DNA from 3 places in the Bradyrhizobium sp. SZCCHNS30572 genome. Region 3 is predicted to be linked to each of the others. Evidence: predicted binding sites of a transcription regulator. Region 3 holds the regulator's gene; each other region holds the start of a gene.

Region 1 (5,743 bases), on a different contig from region 3:
ATCTTCGGCGATTTCACGACCGACGGTGCCCTGCCCTGCGATGACGTAGGGATCGTCATAGGGCGGCACCACCGTCGAGCCGCGCTTTGCTGCGATATCGCGCGCGATCGCTTCGCGGTCCTCGCGATCGCGATCATAGAGCACGACGTCGGCACCGAACGCCTTGGTGCGCTCGCGCTTGGCCGCCGGCGCATCCGAGGGCATCACAATCGTGGCGTCCATGCCCAGCAATGTGGCGGCATGGGCGACGCCCTGCGCATGATTGCCGGAGGAGAATGCGACGACGCCGTTGCCGCGCGCTGCTTCCGGGATCGACGCCAGCTTGTTGTAGGCGCCGCGGAACTTGAACGAGCCGGTCCGCTGCAGCACCTCCGGCTTCACGAAGACGTTCGCTTTGAACCGCTCGTTGAGCACGGGAGCCGGCAGCAGCGGAGTCCGCACGGCCACGGGCGCGAGGACGCGTGCCGCCGCCTCGATGTCGGCGGCGGTCACGGGCAGGATCGGGGAATGAGCTGTCATACCCCTATTTTACCGCGCCCGATTGCCGAGAGGCAAGGGAACCGGTGTCAGGCGGCGCGGGCGGCCAGCTGCGGAACCGGCGCGGGTTGCCGCTGCGGATCGGTCCAGGTCAGGATCTCGAAACGGCCGTCCTCGTGCTCGACCAGCGCCGTGCAGCTCTCGACCCAGTCGCCGCAATTCATGTAGCGAATGCCGTCCTGGTCGCGGATGACGGCGCAATGGATGTGGCCGCAGATCACGCCATCAGCGCCATGCCGCCGCGCCTCCGAGGCCAGCGCCGTCTCGAACGCGCCGATGTAGTTGACGGCGTTCTTGACCTTCTGCTTGGCCCATTGCGACAGCGACCAATAGGGAACGCCGAACATGCGACGGAAGAAGTTGACCAGACGGTTCATCTGGATGGCGAAGTCATAGGCCTTGTCGCCGAGATGGGCGAGCCAGCGCGCATTCTGCACGACCAGATCGAAGATGTCGCCGTGGATCACCAGATAGCGTTTGCCGTCGGTGCCGGTGTGCAAGATGTTCTCGACGACGTCGATGCCGCCGAAATGCGTGCCGTAATAGCCGCGCAGGAACTCGTCGTGATTGCCGGGGACATAGACGATCTTGGCGCCCTTGCGGGCCTTGCGCAGCATCTTCTGCACCAGGTCGTTATGCGACTGCGGCCAATGCCAGCTCGATTTGAGCGCCCAGCCGTCGATGATGTCGCCGACCAGATAGATCGTGTCGGCATCATGGTGACGCAGGAAATCGACAAGGAGATTGGCCTGCGAGCCGCGGGCTCCGAGATGAACGTCCGAGATGAACAACGTCCGAAAGCGCCGAGCCGGGCTTTCTTCACCAGCAGTCTCAAGTCCCATGCGCGCCCACCTAACAGTCCCTGATGACACCGCGATGACGAAACGCCGCACCGGCAGAACCCATCCTGCCGGACCGCGACCGGACACCGCTCGTTTGACGACTCGCGATGTCCCTCGTCACTGCCCCGCGATACCAGCGGGGTGCGACAATCAGGCGACAGGCGGGCAGCGCGAACAGGGAAAATCAGCCTCCTATCTCGGCACGGTGACGACGCGCAGATTGTTGGTGGTGCCGGTCTGCGCGAACGGAATGCCGGCGACGACGACGAGCAGGTCGCCGGCTTCAGCGAACTCCTCCTGCACGGCGAAGAAGGTCGCGCGCTCGACCATCTCCTCGTAGCTCTGCACGTCCTGCGACAGCACGCTGTGCGCGCCCCACAGCAGGCACATCCGCCGCGAGGTGTCCTCATTCGGCGTGATCGCCAGAATCGGCAGGCTCGGCCGCTTGCGCGCAACGCGCGAGGCCGAGGTGCCGCTCGACGTATAGGCCACGATCGCCTTGGCGTGGATCGCCGAGGCGAGATCGGCCGCCGCGGTCGCCACCGCATGCGGCGGCGTCTGCTCCTCGCCCGGCTGCGTCGCCTCGACGATCGAGCGGTACATCTTGTGGCCTTCGGTGGCCTTGATGATGCTGTCCATCATCGCCACCGCCTCGCGCGGATATTGCCCGCTGGCCGATTCCGCCGACAGCATCACCGCGTCGGCGCCGTCATAGATCGCGGTCGCGACGTCGGAGACCTCGGCGCGCGTCGGCGTCGGCGTCGCGACCATCGAATCCAGCATCTGCGTCGCGACGATCACCGGCTTCACCGCGAGCCGGCAGGCGCGCACCAGCTCCTTCTGCTTGCCCGGCACGTCCTCGTTGGGAATCTCGACGCCGAGATCGCCGCGCGCAACCATGATCGCGTCAGAGAGCTGGATGATGTCGTCGATCCGCTCCAGCGCCGCCGGTTTCTCGATCTTGGACATGATGCCGGCGCGGCCATTGATCAGGCCCCTCGCCTCCAGCACGTCGGACGGCTTCTGCACGAACGACAGCGCCACCCAGTCGACGCCGAGGTCGAGCCCAAAGGCAAGATCAGAACGGTCCTTGGCCGTCAGCGGCGATAGCTCCAGAATGGTGCCGGGCAGATTGACGCCCTTGTGATTGGAGATCGCGCCGCTGACGATCACCTTGGCCTCGATCCAGTCGTCGCCGAGGCCGGTGACGCGGACGCGCACGCGGCCGTCATCGATCAGAAGATCGTGACCGGGCGAGACTGCCGCAAAGATTTCCGGATGCGGCAACGGAATCGATGTCTTGTCGCCCTCGGTGCCGTTGAGAACAAATCGAATCGTCTCGCCGGCTTCGACCTGGATCTTCTTGTCGCGCAGCGTGCCGACGCGAATCTTAGGACCCTGCAGATCCATCAAGATGCCGATCGGCCGCTGCACTTCCTTCTCGAGGGCGCGGACCGCGGCATGGACCTTGGCGTGATCGGCCTGGGTGCCGTGGCTCAAGTTGAGACGAAAGGTGTCCACACCGGCGAGGAACAGCGCTTTCAGCATCTCCGGAGAATTGCTCGCGGGACCGACAGTCGCGACGATCTTGGCTCGACGGTGACGACGCATGATGTGTCCTTTCTCCTTAAGCCGTGTCTCGCGTCTCTATGACACGCATGTGATTGGCATGCGCGGACGCAGCGGAAGCGCTGATATACGCCCCGCAGCGTCCATTGCAAGCGCGACACGGAACACGCCAGAATTGTGCAAGAGAACAGCACGCCTCAGGCGTTGGAGCCGTGGATCGCGTCGATGACGGCGTCGGTCACCTGCTTGGTCGTCGCCGTGCCGCCAACATCGGGGGTCAGGATGCCGGCTGCACAGACTTTCTCGACCGCAGCCATCAGCCGCGCGGCCGCGTCCGTCTCGCCGAGATGCTCGAGCATTTGCGCGCCGGTCCAGAACGTCGCGACCGGGTTGGCGATGCCCTTGCCGGTGATATCGAACGCCGAACCATGGATCGGCTCGAACATCGACGGGAAGCGCCGCTCCGGATCGATGTTGCCGGTCGGCGCCACGCCGAGGCTGCCGGCCAGCGCGCCGGCGAGATCGGACAGGATGTCGGCATGCAAATTGGTCGCCACGATGGTGTCGAGGCTCTTCGGCTGCAGCGTCATGCGCACGGTCATCGCATCGACCAGCATCTTGTCCCAGGTCACGTCGGGGAATTCCCGCGCCACCTCGGCGGCGATCTCGTCCCACATCACCATGCCATGGCGCTGCGCATTCGACTTGGTGACGACGGTGAGGAACTTGCGCGGGCGCGACTGCGCCAGCTTGAACGCGTAGCGCATGATGCGGGTGACGCCGACGCGGGTGAAGACCGCGACCTCGGTGCCGACCTCCTCCGGCAGGCCGCGATGCGCCCGGCCGCCCATGCCGGCATATTCGCCCTCGGAATTCTCGCGCACGATCACCCAGTCGAGATCGCCGACGGCGACATTGCGCAAGGGCGAGGCCACACCGGGCAGGATCTTGGTCGGACGGACGTTGGCGTACTGATCAAATCCCTGGCAGATAGGCAGCCGCAGGCCCCACAGCGTGATGTGGTCGGGCACGTCGGGAGCGCCGACCGCGCCGAAATAGATCGCGTCGAACTTTTTCAGCTCCGCGAGTCCGTCGGCCGGCATCATCACGCCGTGCTTCTTGTAGTAGTCCGAGCCCCAGTCGAAGGTCTTGACGTTGAAGCTGATGTCGCCCGCGCGCTTGGCGAGTGCCTCGAGCACGCGGACGCCTTCGGAGATGACCTCGGGGCCGATGCCGTCGGCGGGAATGGCGGCGATGGAATGGGTGCGCATGAAAGAGCTCCGTTGATGAGGTCAGGACGGCGTGGCTGCTTGGGCCTTCGCACTTTGTGAACGTGACAGCAACAGGGTCAGCACCGCCGATACCACCAGCAGGCCGGCGACAAAATAGAGCCCGCCATTGAAGCTGCCGGTCTGGTCCTTGATCCAGCCGATCATCGCGGGACCGACGAATCCGCCGAGATTGCCGATCGAGTTGATGGTTGCGATGCCCGCCGCGGCGGCCGAGCCGGACAGGAACATGGTCGGCATGCTCCACAGCGGCGGCTTCGAGGAGGAGATGCCGACATTGACGAGCGTGAGCGCAGCGAGGACGGCGGCGACACTGGTCGACAGCCCGGCCAACCAGAGCCCGACGGCTGCGGCCACGCAGGCCAGCACGACGTGCCAGGTGCGCTCGGCGGTACGGTCGGAATGGCGCGCCCACAGGATCATGACGACCACGGCCACGGTCGGTGGCACCGCGTTGAGGAAGCCGACGGTGAAGGACGACAGTCCGAACTGCTTGATGATCTGCGGCGCCCAGACGCCGAGCGTGTAGAGGCCGGCCGAGGTGCCGAAATAGACCAGCGCGAGCGCCAGCACGCGGATGTCGGCCAGCCCGCGCCAGATGCTGTGGCTCGCGGTGGCGGCCTTGCTCGCCAGCTCGGCATTCATCGTGCGCACCAGCCAGTCGCGCTCGTCGTCGGCGAGCCAGCGCGCCTGCTCCGGACGATCGGTCATGTAGGCGAGCACGACGAAGCCGAGCAGCACCGCCGGCAGCGCCTCGATCAGGAACAGCCACTGCCAGCCCTTGAAGCCGAGAATGCCGTCCATCTCCAGCAGCGCGCCGGAAACCGGAGAGCCGAGAACCGTGGAGAGCGGCGCGGCGGCCATGAACAGCGCGGTGACGGCTGCGCGCTGGCGCGCCGGGAACCAGTAGGAGAGATAGAGGATGATGCCGGGGAAGAAGCCTGCTTCCGCAGCACCAAGCAGGAAGCGCAGCACATAGAAGCTCGTCGGTCCTTGCACGAACGCCATCGCGCCGGAGACGAGGCCCCAGGTGATCATGACCCGCGCGATCCAGATGCGCGCGCCGAACTTGTCCAGCGCGAGGTTGGAGGGGACCTCGAACAGGAAATAGCCCCAAAAGAAGATGCCGGCGCCGAACCCATAGGCCGAGGCTGACAGCCCGATGTCCTTGTTCATGGTCAGCGCTGCGAAGCCGACGTTGACGCGGTCGATGAAGGCTACGAAATAGAGCAGCATGATGAAGGGCACGATGCGCAACGTGATCCTGCGCAGCACGCGCGTTTCCAGCTCTCCGGCCATCGTCACCTCCCTGTCCCGTCTTGTCGTTGATCTGACAAGCGTAGGCGTCGAGCCAAGCCGGCTTCAATGCTCGCATCATTATACAAAAAAATGATATAATCCGGCCCATCACCTCTTCAGGACCCCACCATGGAATTGCACCAGCTCCGCTGCTTCGTGGCCGCCGCCGAGGAACTGCATTTCGGCAAGGCGGCGCAGCGGCTGCAG
Region 2 (5,743 bases), on a different contig from region 3:
GCACATCAAGGCGCCCGGCCGGCTCGCCTACCGCCGCGTCGATACGGCGCGCGCGTTGACCCGTTGCATCACGGAGCTCAACCGGTTCGAGCCGAAGCTCGATCTGGTGGTGATCTCCGGCGATCTCGTCGATACGCCGTTGTCGGCCGAGTACGATCATCTCAAGGATCTTCTCGCCGAGCTCGAAACTCCATTCGTCGCCGTGCCCGGCAATCACGATTCACGCGAGCTGATGCGCGCGGCGTTTCCGGACGCTCTGCATGGTCAGCCCACCGGTCCGCTGAACCGGTGCGTGGAGTTGGCCGATCTCGATCTGCTTCTGCTCGATTCCAGCGTGCCCGGCCATCCGCATGGCGAGCTCGATGAAGCGAGTCTGCAATGGCTCGACGCCGCGCTGTCCGGATCCAGCGAAAGGCCGGCCCTGCTGTTTCTGCACCACCCGCCGTTCGCCACTGGCATCTGGCACATGGACCGGCAGAACCTGCGCAACGCCGACGATCTCGCGGCCGTCCTCACGCGCCATCCGCGGGTGCAACTGATCGGGTGCGGTCACGTTCATCGCGCGACGCTGACCCGGTTTGCGGGCATCCCCTGCACGATCTGCCCGGCACCGAACCATGCCGTCGCGCTCGACCTGGCCGAGCTTCGCCCGCCATCCTTCCGGATCGAGCCACCGGCCTTTCACCTTCATGCCTGGTTTCCAGGACCGGGATTTGGAACGGTCGTCACGCATCAGGTGCCGATCGGGATTTTCAACGGGCCGCATCCGTTCTTCAATCAGGACGGCACGCTCATCGACTGAGGGCGCAAGAACGAAGCGAGGCGGCGGGGTCTGGTCTAGCTCTCGACCTCGAACGTCACGCGCTCCGCCGCGAAGCGCGAGCGCTTGCTGACCAGCGGCGTCCCATCGGCATCGATGTCGGTGCTGTCGACCACCAGCACCGGACGGCCCAGCGCGAGGTCGAGCCGTGCGGCGTCGCTCGCGTCGGCGATGGCCGCCGTGATCCTGGTCGCGCCGCGGCGATAGTCGCGAATGCCGTAATGCGCAAGCAGCGCCGTCATCGAGCGGAGCGATGCGAAGATGTGGCCGGCCTCGGGAAATCGCTCGGACGACAGCCAGGACGTGCTGACGCAGATGGGGGTCTTGTCGGCAAGACGCAGTGCCTCGATTCGGACCAGCGGCGCCCCCGTCTTCAGTCGGAGCGCGTGCGCGAGTTCGCGCGTCGCCGACTCTTCGGACGCTGCGATCAACTGTCCGCGCGGCTCGCGCCCGCCGGCGCCCACGATCTCGGAGAACCTGGTTCGCGATCTCAGGGGATATGACAGACGAGGCGCTTCGACATAAGTGCCGCTGCCGCGCTCGGCGCGCACGAGGCCGCGCTCGGCCAAGGTCGCGAGCGCGCGACGCACCGTATGACGGTTGACGCGGTAGGTTTCGGCGATCTCGGTCTCGCCGGGCAGGCGGGTGCCGGCCGCGAAGCGGCCGTCGGCGATGTCGCGCTCGATGCCGTCGGCCACCCGGCGCCACAGTGCCACGCCCGAGTCGGCGCCCTGCATGCTCATCTGCGGTTCTCCGCTGCGCGACCTGAAAATCACGCCCATGTCATCAAACAGTCATGGCGCTTCGTTACGAAGTTGTCTATTAACATAGACAACTTCGCGATAGCAAGTTCGAGGTGACGATGGAGGGCGAGACCGCGATGCAGGACCGGCGCAGGACGGCGATGCGGGTATTGGCGCATGCCTCGCATGAGGACATCCGCGTCAGGCTCGACGGACTGGCGCTGCCTGAGTATCGCGACCTGCGTCCGGCGGAGAATGGTCTCGTGATGCTGCGGGGCCGGATCGGCGGTGATGGTGCGCCGTTCAATGTCGGCGAAGCGACGGTGTCGCGCGCCGCGGTACGGCTGGAGAGCGGCGAGGTCGGGTTCGGCTATGTGCTCGGACGAGACGCCGGGAAGGCGCGTCTGATGGCGCTGTGTGACGCGATGATCCAGTCGTCGAGCCATGCGCGATCGATCGAGACTCAGGTGGTCGCGCCGCTGCAGGAGCTGATGCGCGCATCGCGGGAGCATCGAGCGGAGGAGGCTGCGGCCACGCGTGTCGATTTCTATACGATGGTGCGAGGAGAAAGCTGATGGCTGCTGCCGCTTCCGATCTGCAGCCTGGTTTCGCCGACAATGTCCTGTCCGCGCAATCGACCTTCCGTACCGTCATGGAGGCCATGGCGCGTCCGGGCAATGTGCGGCAGGTCGAGGGCAATGTCGGCCGGCCGTCGTCGTTGATGCCTGGTGCTGCCGCGATCGCGTTGACCTTGTTCGATCACGATACGCCGATCTGGCTCGATGCGCCGCTCGCCGGCACGCCCGAGGTCGGCGCCTGGCTCAAGTTTCACACCGGGGCGCCGATCGTCGCCGATGCCGCGCTCGCTTGCTTTGCGGTGGCGGCGGACGCCGAAGCGCTGCCTGATCTGGATTCATTCGCGCTCGGCAGTGCTGAATACCCTGATCGCTCGACGACGCTGATCCTGCAGGTGCCGAGCTTGTCCGGAGGGCCGGCGTTCAAGCTGCGCGGTCCTGGCATCGACGGGACGACATCGTTCCGTGCAACGGTCGCGCCCGCCGATCTGTTCGAGCGGCTGTCGATCAATGAGAAGCTGTTTCCGCGTGGTGTCGATGTGGTGCTGGTCGATGGCTCGTCCATCGTCGCCATCCCGCGAACGACCCGACTCGTTTCCGCAGGAGAGTGAGGCATGTATGTTGCCGTCAAGGGTGGCGAGCGCGCCATCGAGAACGCGCACCGGCTGCTGGCGCATGAACGCCGGGGTGATCGCGATGTGCCCGAACTTTCGCTGGCGCAGATCTCCGAGCAGTTGGGGCTTGCCGTCGATCGCGTGATGACCGAGGGCTCGCTGTACGACCGCGAGCTCGCGTCGCTCGCAATCAAGCAGGCACGCGGTGATCTGATCGAGGCGATCTTCCTGGTGCGTGCCTTCCGCGCGACCCTGCCGCGCTTCGGTGCGACCGAGCCGGTCGACACCGGTGCGATGCGGGTGCAGCGGCGCGTCTCGTCGACCTTCAAGGACATTCCGGGCGGCCAGGTGCTCGGGCCGACCTTCGACTATACGCATCGGCTGCTCGATCCGCAGTTGGCGGCCGCCGCCGAGCCGGAGCCGCCGGCCCGTGCCGAGGCGCCGAATGCGCCGACGCCGCGTGTCACCGATATTCTCGGCCAGGACGGGCTGATCGAGCCGTCGCCGCAAGCCGATGTTGGCGCGCCGGTCGGCGATCTCACCCGCGATCCCCTAGGCTTTCCCGCGGATCGTGATCTGCGGTTGCAGAATCTCGCACGCGGTGATGAGGGCTTTCTGCTCGCGCTCGGCTACTCGACCCAGCGCGGCTACGGCCGCAACCATCCCTTCGCCGGCGAAATCCGCTTCGGCGAAGTCGAGGTCGAGTTCTTGGCCGAGGAGATCGGCTTTGCGGTGCCGCTCGGATCGATCGAGCTGACCGAATGCCAGATGGTGAACCAGTTCAAGGGGTCGGCGACCGAGCCGCCGTGCTTCACGCGCGGTTATGGCCTCGCCTTCGGGCAGAGCGAGCGCAAGACGATGTCGATGGCGCTGGTCGACCGCGCCTTGCGGGCGCGCGAGCTCGGCGAGGACATGGTCGCGCCGGCGCAGGATGAGGAGTTCGTGATGTCGCACTCCGACAACGTGCAGGCGACCGGGTTCGTCGAGCATCTGAAGCTGCCGCATTATGTCGACTTCCAGTCCGAGCTCGGACTGCTGCGCAAGCTGCGCCAGGAGTTCGCCGAGGCCAATGCCGTTCCCGAATTGAAGGAAGCTGCGGAATGAACGCGCCGACCTACAATTTCGCCTATCTCGACGAGCAGACCAAGCGGATGATCCGTCGCGCCATCCTGAAGGCGATCGCGATTCCCGGCTATCAGGTGCCGTTCGCGAGCCGCGAGATGCCGATGCCCTATGGCTGGGGCACCGGCGGTGTGCAGGTCACCGCCGCCATTCTCGGTCCCGACGACGTGCTCAAGGTCATCGATCAGGGATCGGACGATACGACAAATGCGATCTCGATTCGCAAGTTCTTCGCCAAGACCGCGGGCGTCGCGACCACGACGTCGACGGAAGAGGCGAGCGTGATCCAGACCCGGCATCGCATTCCCGAGGCGCCGCTTCACGAGGGGCAGGTGCTGGTCTATCAGGTGCCGATCCCGGAGCCGTTGCGCTTTCTCGAGCCGCGCGAGACCGAGACCCGCCGCATGCATGCGCTGGCCGAATATGGCCTGATGCACGTCAAGCTCTATGAGGACATCGCACGCTTCGGTCACATCGCGACGTCCTACGCCTATCCGGTCAAGGTCAATGCGCGCTACGTGATGGATCCGTCGCCGACGCCGAAGTTTGACAATCCCAAGATGGACAATTGCCCGGCGCTGCAATTGTTCGGTGCGGGACGCGAGAAGCGAATCTATGCCATTCCGCCCTATACGCCGGTCGTCTCGCTGGATTTCGAGGACCATCCGTTCACGCGCTACAAGTTCGATGCACCCTGCGCGCTGTGCGGCGCGGAGGATTCCTACCTGGACGAGATCGTGACCGACGACAAGGGCAGCCGCATGTTCGTCTGCTCCGACACCGATTACTGCGAGGGCCGCCAGGCGTCCGGACATCGTGGCGAGCAGAGCGCCGCCCCGCACAAGGAGAGCGCCCATGGCTGAGATGATCAGCGCGTCCGATCAGCCGCTGCTCGTCGCGGAAGGGCTTGCGAAGAGCTACGGCCGGTTGGCAGCCTGCCGCGACGTCTCCTTCGTGCTCTATCCCGGCGAGGTGCTCGCCATCGTCGGCGAGTCCGGCTCGGGCAAATCGACACTCCTGCAGATGCTGTCGGCGCAACTGGCTCCGACGTTGGGCCGCGTGTCCTATCGGATGCGGGACGGGGTGCTGCGCGATCTTGCCGGCCTTGGCGAGGCGGAGCGCCGTTTTCTGTTCCGCACCGATTGGGGCTATGTCCATCAGGACCCGACGCAAGGCCTGCGCATGGCGGTCTCCGCCGGCGCCAATGTCGGCGAGCGGCTGATGGCGGTCGGCTGGAATCACTACGGTCAGATCAGGCAGACCGCCTCGTCCTGGCTCGCGCGCGTGGAGATCGACGTTGCCCGCATCGACGATGCGCCGCGGACCTATTCCGGCGGCATGCGGCAGAGGCTGCAGATCGCGCGCAATCTCGTGACCGAGCCCAGGCTCGTGTTCATGGATGAGCCGACCGGAGGACTCGACGTGTCCGTGCAGGCGCGCCTGCTCGATCTGATGCGCAGCCTCGTCAACGAGCTCGGCCTCGCCGCCATCGTCGTGACCCACGATCTGGCCGTGGCGCGGTTGCTGTCTCATCGTGTGATGGTCATGAAGGAGGGGCGGGTGATCGAGACCGGCCTCACCGACCAGGTGCTCGACGATCCGCGCGAGCCTTACACGCAGCTACTCGTATCCTCGATCCTGCGGCCATGATGCAATGAGCCCAATGCGATGACCGTGATGATCGATGTCGAAAGTGCAGAGAAGACCTTCACCATGCATCTGCAGGGCGGCATATCGCTGCCCGTGGTGCGCGGCGTGTCGTTCCAGGTCAAGGCCGGCGAATGCGTCGTGTTGTCGGGACCGTCGGGTGCCGGCAAGTCGTCGATCCTGAAGATGATCTTCGGCAACTACCGTTGCGATGGCGGACGC
Region 3 (5,743 bases):
CGGCGAGGTGCAGGCGATGCAGGCGTAGCCGCCCTTGGTGCAGGAGCCGCCGCCGTTCCACGAGCGCTGATTGCAGTCGCCGACCGCTTGCGTCGCGCGGCAGCCGAGATGCTCCATCAGGCAGCCGCGCTCCGACATCGTCTCCGCGCTCGCCTTGAACTCGTAGAACTCGTTGCGCGAGCAGCCGTGATGCGCCAGGTGATTGGCGATGAAGGTCGGACGGCCGACTGCGTCGAGGCCGTCTGCCGACAGATCGCCCGAGGTGAGCGCCAGCAGGCTTTCCATCATCCAACCCGGATGCGGCGCACAGCCTGCGACGTTGATCACCGGCAGCCCGCGTTTCGAGCGGAAGCCCGCGCCGAGCGCGCCGCCGATGTCGCTGCCCTCGAACTGCAATCCGACCGCATCGGTCGGGTTGATGCCGGCAGCAGGAATGCCGCCATAGGCGGCGCAACTGCCGACGGCAACGACGTAGTCGGCCAGCGGCGCCAGATCGAGCAGCCAGTGATAGATCGAGCGGTTGGTGCCGGCGAGCATGTTGAAGCGGCCGGTCAGGCCAGGTCCGCGCGCCACCGAGCCTTCGAGCACCAGCAGATCGAGCCGCTCGCGACCGTCGCGGATCGCCTCCAACAGCTCCAGGACCTCGTCCCCTGTCTGCTCGCTGACGGAGGGATGCCACACCAGATCGATGCCGGATTGGCGCAATTCGTCGAACCAGCCGGACGCGCCGCTTTCCAGGATCGACATGGTGCAGCCGCCGCAGCTCGCACCCTGCAGCCATAGCATCCTGATCGTTCCCTCAGAGCCGACCATCATAAGGCCCCGCTCCTAGCCCGTCTTAAGCGTTCCGCTTCGTATCACCGGCGGGTTTAGCGCCCCCGCATGAACACTGGCAAGCGCTTCCCCGGGCATAGCCTCGGAACCGCGCTGGCTGCGACCGAGCAGCATGGCGATCGCCCAGATCAGTCCGAACAGGCCAATCGCGACGATCCCGAGATTGGCGACATCGTCGCCCAGCGCGGTGGCGACCCTCGTCCATCCCCCGGTCAGGCCAAGCCGCGGCGCCAACAGCGTGATCGCCTCGAAGCCGCCGATCACCAGCGCGATCGCGACAGAGGCGCCGGTGATCACGAGGTTATAGCGCAGCTTGCGTGCGGGATCGGTCAGCGCCCAGCGATAGGCGCCGACCATCAGCATGCTGTCGGCGGTGTCGACGGTGGCCATCGCCGCCGCGAACAGCGCCGGAAACACCAGCACGTGCGCAAGACTCGCGCCGCGCGCGGCCTCGGTCGCCGACAGGCTGAGAAGCCCGATCTCGCTCGCAGTGTCGAAGCCGAGACCGAACAGGAAACCGAGCGGATACATGTGCCAGGCGCGTCCCACCAGGCGGAGCACGGGGCGCAGCAGGCGGATGAGGATGCCCCGTCCGGGGCTTCCGGCGGTTTCCATCTCGGACTGCGGCTGTGCGGCGCGGCGCCAGAGGTTCACGAACAGAATGAGGTTCGCCAACGCGATCAGCAGCAGGAAGCCGGCCGACACCGACGTGCCGATGACGCCGCCGATCGCCCTGATCGCGCTCTCTTCATCCAGGAGGTCGGCGCCGGCGATGAGGCTCACGACGATGGTGGCGATGACGACGACGCTGGAATGGCCGAGCGCAAAATACAGGCCGGCGGCGCGCGGGGCGCTACCGTCCTGCACCAGCTTCCGCACGACGTTGTCGATCGCCGCGATGTGATCCGCATCGACCGCATGGCGCAGTCCGAGCAGCCAGGCCAGCATCGCGGTGCCGACGATGGCGGGCCGGTCGGCGTAGAGCGCGAACGCCCAGGCCCAGGCGAGCGCGTTGGCGGCGACCAGCCCGCCGACGAGCGCAACGTTGCGGCCGGGCTGCGATCGCCACCACAGCAGCCGAGGGGCACGAGGATGATCAATTTGAACAATCGTCATACTCGGACTATAGCAAGAGCCAGGCCAGTTCGGTAAAGCCCCCCGCTGCAGGCAAAAGCTGCAGGAAAACGTGGGCGGCCCTTCCCGGATTGCCCTCTCGCTTGGCAACCCGCTATCCAGTCACGCACAGATCATGACCAGCGGCGGGACATCTTCTTCTCTCGCCCCTCCTTCGCTCACCGCGCCGAGGCACTCTGTGCCGCGATCTCGCGCCGCACGACCGTCTCGAACTGGCTCGCGGGGGCGGCGAACATCAGCCGGGTCTCCTCGTGGAACGCCGAGAAGATGCCGACCACGGCAGGCTGCCCACCGACCTCGGCGAGGATCGGCGAGCCCGAATAGCCGAAATTGGCCAGGCAATGCACTGTCAGCAGCGTCCCGTCCCTGGTCATGCCGGCGCTGCAATTGCGCTGGCCGGTCGGCGAATAGCGCCGCTCCTGACCATAGCCGATCTCGGAGATGGTGCCGGCCGATGTCGCAGCCTGCAATTCCTCGCGCGTCAGCGCCTTGACCGCGACCGGCTTCGACGGCAGCGCGTCCTTCAGCACGATCAACGCCCAATCGGCGGGCGAGCGGTCGAGCGACCACCTGTCGTGCTGGATCGGGACAAAGTCCGGCGCCACGATCAGCTTGTCGGCGACCGACGATGCCGCCGGCGTGCCCCGGTTCATGCCGGCCAGGAAGCGGACGTTGCCGGGGCTGACCTGCGCCACGCCGTTGAACACGCAATGCGCCGCGGTGAGCACGACGCGCGGCGCGACCAGCGTGCCGGTGCACCAGCCGCCGCTCGAGTATTGCGCGACGGTGACGACGCCGATCGACGACGCCGGCCAGGAGGTGGGATCGACGACCTCGCCGATGTGGCGATCGAGCCCGAGCAGTTGCTCCGGACGCGGAGTGGCAATGCCCGCATCCGCCGATTCCGGTTTCGGCTGCCAGGACGCAATGGCGCTCTGGGCCTGGACGCGCTGCGGCTCGGTCAACTTGACCCGCTGCACGTCGCGGCCGGCCGATCGCACGCCGTTGCGGCCGGCCATCACCAGCCAGGCATAACCCTGCACGACGTCCTGCTTCGCGCCACGGCCGTCGAGCAGCATCAGGCCGAGCATGTATTGCGACTGCGCAAAGCCCTGCGCCGCCGCGCGGCTGAACCAGCGACTGGCTTCGCCGTAGTTCGAGGCAACACCCTCGCCATTGACGTAGGCGATGCCGAGATAATGTTGCGCGACGGCGAGCCCCTGATCGGCGGCCTTGCGGTACCAGGCCAGCGCCTCGCTCGGATTACGCGGCACGCCCCAGCCGAACGCCTGCATGAAGCCGACGTCGAACTGCGCCCGCGCATCGCCCTTGGCGGCCAGCGGCAGCAGCCGTCGCATCGCCGCCGCATGCTGCCCGTTGCCTGCCGCCGCGACCGCGTCTTCGAGCTCGGCGGCCGGGGCGCCCGCCGCGCCGCCGAGCAGCACGGCAAGAGATATGATGATGGTCTTGATCAAGGGCGTCCGCTGGGACCGAAACATCGTGACGGGCCACGAAGCAGACACGATCAAGACGGCGGCGGCGTGGCGGAAAGCGGACCGCGATCTCCTCAATCGGGCCGCCTCGCGCCTCACACCTGCTTCGTGCTCACGCCGGATCGCCCCTTACACCTGCTCGCTCTTGGCGAAGCGGTCATCGAGCGCATAACCGGCGCCGCGCACCGTGCGGATCGGGTCCTGCTCGCGGCCGGGATTGAGCAGCTTGCGCAGGCGGCCGATATGGACGTCGACGGTGCGCTCGTCGATGTAGATGTCGCGGCCCCAGACGCTGTCGAGCAGCTGTTCGCGGCTGAACACGCGGCCGGGGTGCTCGAGGAAGAATTCGAGCAGGCGGTATTCGGTCGGGCCGAGATCGATCGGCCGCCCCGAGCGCGCCACGCGGCGCTTCTCGCGGTCGAGCTCGATGTCGCCATAGGACAGCACGGTCGCCAGCCGCTCCGGGCTCGCCCGCCGCAGTAGGCCTTTCACGCGCGCCAGGAGCTCCGGCACCGAGAACGGCTTGACGATGTAGTCGTCGGCGCCAGTGGCGAGTCCGCGCACGCGCTCGCTCTCCTCGCCGCGCGCCGTCAGCATGATGATCGGCAGTTGCCGGGTCTCGGAGCGGGCGCGCAGGCGGCGGCACAGTTCGATGCCGGAGAGGCCCGGCAGCATCCAGTCGAGCACGACGAGATCCGGAACGCGCTCCTTGAGCCGCGTGTCGGCCTCGTCGCCGCGCGCCACGGTCTCGACCTCGTAGCCTTCGGCCTCGAGGTTGTAGCGCAGCAGCGTCGTCAGCGCCTCCTCGTCCTCCACCACCAGAATTCGGGCGCCCATGTCTGAACCGTCTCTCTTAGTTACCGGGAATCGTCGATGCGAAGCTCGTCATGTCGCCCTTCGGGCGCTTGTCCATGATCTGCTGGCCTTCGATCATATAGAACACCGTCTCGGCGATGTTGGTCGCGTGATCGCCGATCCGCTCGATGTTCTTGGCGCAGAACATCAGGTGGATGCAGAACGAGATGTTGCGCGGATCCTCCATCATGTAGGTCAGGAGCTCGCGGAACAGCGACGTGCAGATCGCGTCGACCTCCTCGTCGCCCTTCCACACCGTCATCGCCGCCGGCAGGTCATGCGCGGCATAGGCGTCCAGCACCGTCTTGACCTGCGACTGCACCAGATCGGTCATGTGCTCGAGGCCGCGGATCAGCTTCAGCGGATGGAAGTCGCTTTCCAGCGCCGCGACGCGCTTGCCGATGTTCTTGGCGAGGTCGCCGATGCGCTCCAGATCGGTCGCCACGCGCATCGCGCCGACGATCTCGCGCAGGTCGACCGCCATCGGCTGGCGACGGGCGATCGTGAGCACGGCGCGCTCCTCGATGATGCGCTGCAGCTTGTCGACCTCGGCGTCGGTGGCGACCACCTTCTGGCCGAGCGCGATGTCGCGCCGCACCAGCGCATCGACGGAATCGACGATCAGCCGCTCCGCGAGGCCGCCCATCTCCGATACCAGACGGGTGAGGTCCTGCAGATCGCTGTCGAACGCCTTGGCGGTATGTTCACTGGCCATGATGATCTCCTGAAGACAATGTCGTCGGCGTCAGCCGAACCGGCCGGTGATGTAATCCTGGGTCCGCCGATCACTCGGCGAGGTGAAGATCTTGCTGGTGTCGTCGAACTCGATCAGCTCGCCGAGATACATGAAGGCGGTCTTGTCGGAGACGCGCGCCGCCTGCTGCATGTTATGCGTCACGATGGCGATCGTATAGTTTTCGGCGAGCTCCTGGATCAGCTCCTCGACCTTGGCGGTCGAGATCGGATCGAGCGCCGAGCACGGCTCGTCGAACAAGATCACCTCCGGCCGGACCGCCACGGTGCGCGCGATGCACAGTCGCTGCTGCTGGCCGCCGGACAGCGACAGGCCCGAGGCGTTGAGCTTGTCCTTGACCTCGTTCCACAGCGCGCCGCCGCGCAGCGCCTTCTCGACCCGGTCGTCCATCTCCGACTTGGAGATCTTCTCATAGAGGCGGATGCCGAAGGCGATGTTCTCGTAGATCGTCATCGGGAACGGCGTCGGCTTCTGGAACACCATGCCGACCCGGGCGCGCAGCAGATTCAGATCGAGCTTGGGATCGAGGATGTTGGTGTTGTCGAGCATCAGCTGCCCGGTCGCGCGCTGGCCCGGATAGAGATCGTACATCCGGTTGAAGATGCGCAGCAGCGTGGACTTGCCGCAGCCGGACGGGCCGATGAACGCGGTGACGCGGTTGGTGCCCAGCGAC

The links. Region 3 encodes PhoB, which activates phosphate uptake and scavenging genes when phosphate is short. Its sites were predicted from a motif close to TGTCATNNANCTGTCAT; they were not measured.
Region 1: the regulator PhoB is predicted to act here: its motif matches at 1,403-1,419, upstream of QX048_RS29430 (UDP-2,3-diacylglucosamine diphosphatase).
Region 2: the regulator PhoB is predicted to act here: its motif matches at 1,602-1,618, upstream of phnF (phosphonate metabolism transcriptional regulator PhnF).

Annotation. Positions count from the first base shown of each region.
Region 1 covers NZ_JAUESY010000011.1:85,930-91,672, reverse strand. Annotated here, with positions in the region: gene QX048_RS29435 (threonine/serine dehydratase) at 1-519, opposite strand, end outside; gene QX048_RS29430 (UDP-2,3-diacylglucosamine diphosphatase) at 567-1,379, opposite strand; gene pyk (pyruvate kinase) at 1,572-2,990, opposite strand; gene QX048_RS29420 (tartrate dehydrogenase) at 3,146-4,219, opposite strand; gene QX048_RS29415 (D-galactonate transporter) at 4,241-5,536, opposite strand; gene QX048_RS29410 (LysR family transcriptional regulator) at 5,666-5,743, shown strand, end outside.
Region 2 covers NZ_JAUESY010000012.1:101,636-107,378, forward strand. Annotated here, with positions in the region: gene QX048_RS31240 (phosphodiesterase) at 1-802, shown strand, start outside; gene phnF (phosphonate metabolism transcriptional regulator PhnF) at 838-1,563, opposite strand; gene phnG (phosphonate C-P lyase system protein PhnG) at 1,683-2,138, shown strand; gene phnH (phosphonate C-P lyase system protein PhnH) at 2,138-2,749, shown strand; gene QX048_RS31260 (carbon-phosphorus lyase complex subunit PhnI) at 2,753-3,856, shown strand; gene QX048_RS31265 (alpha-D-ribose 1-methylphosphonate 5-phosphate C-P-lyase PhnJ) at 3,853-4,737, shown strand; gene phnK (phosphonate C-P lyase system protein PhnK) at 4,730-5,524, shown strand; gene phnL (phosphonate C-P lyase system protein PhnL) at 5,543-5,743, shown strand, end outside.
Region 3 covers NZ_JAUESY010000008.1:265,905-271,647, forward strand. Annotated here, with positions in the region: gene QX048_RS23730 (HupU protein) at 1-813, opposite strand, end outside; gene QX048_RS23735 (HoxN/HupN/NixA family nickel/cobalt transporter) at 829-1,950, opposite strand; gene QX048_RS23740 (trypsin-like serine protease) at 2,127-3,443, opposite strand; gene phoB (phosphate regulon transcriptional regulator PhoB) at 3,591-4,298, opposite strand; gene phoU (phosphate signaling complex protein PhoU) at 4,315-5,031, opposite strand; gene pstB (phosphate ABC transporter ATP-binding protein PstB) at 5,062-5,743, opposite strand, start outside.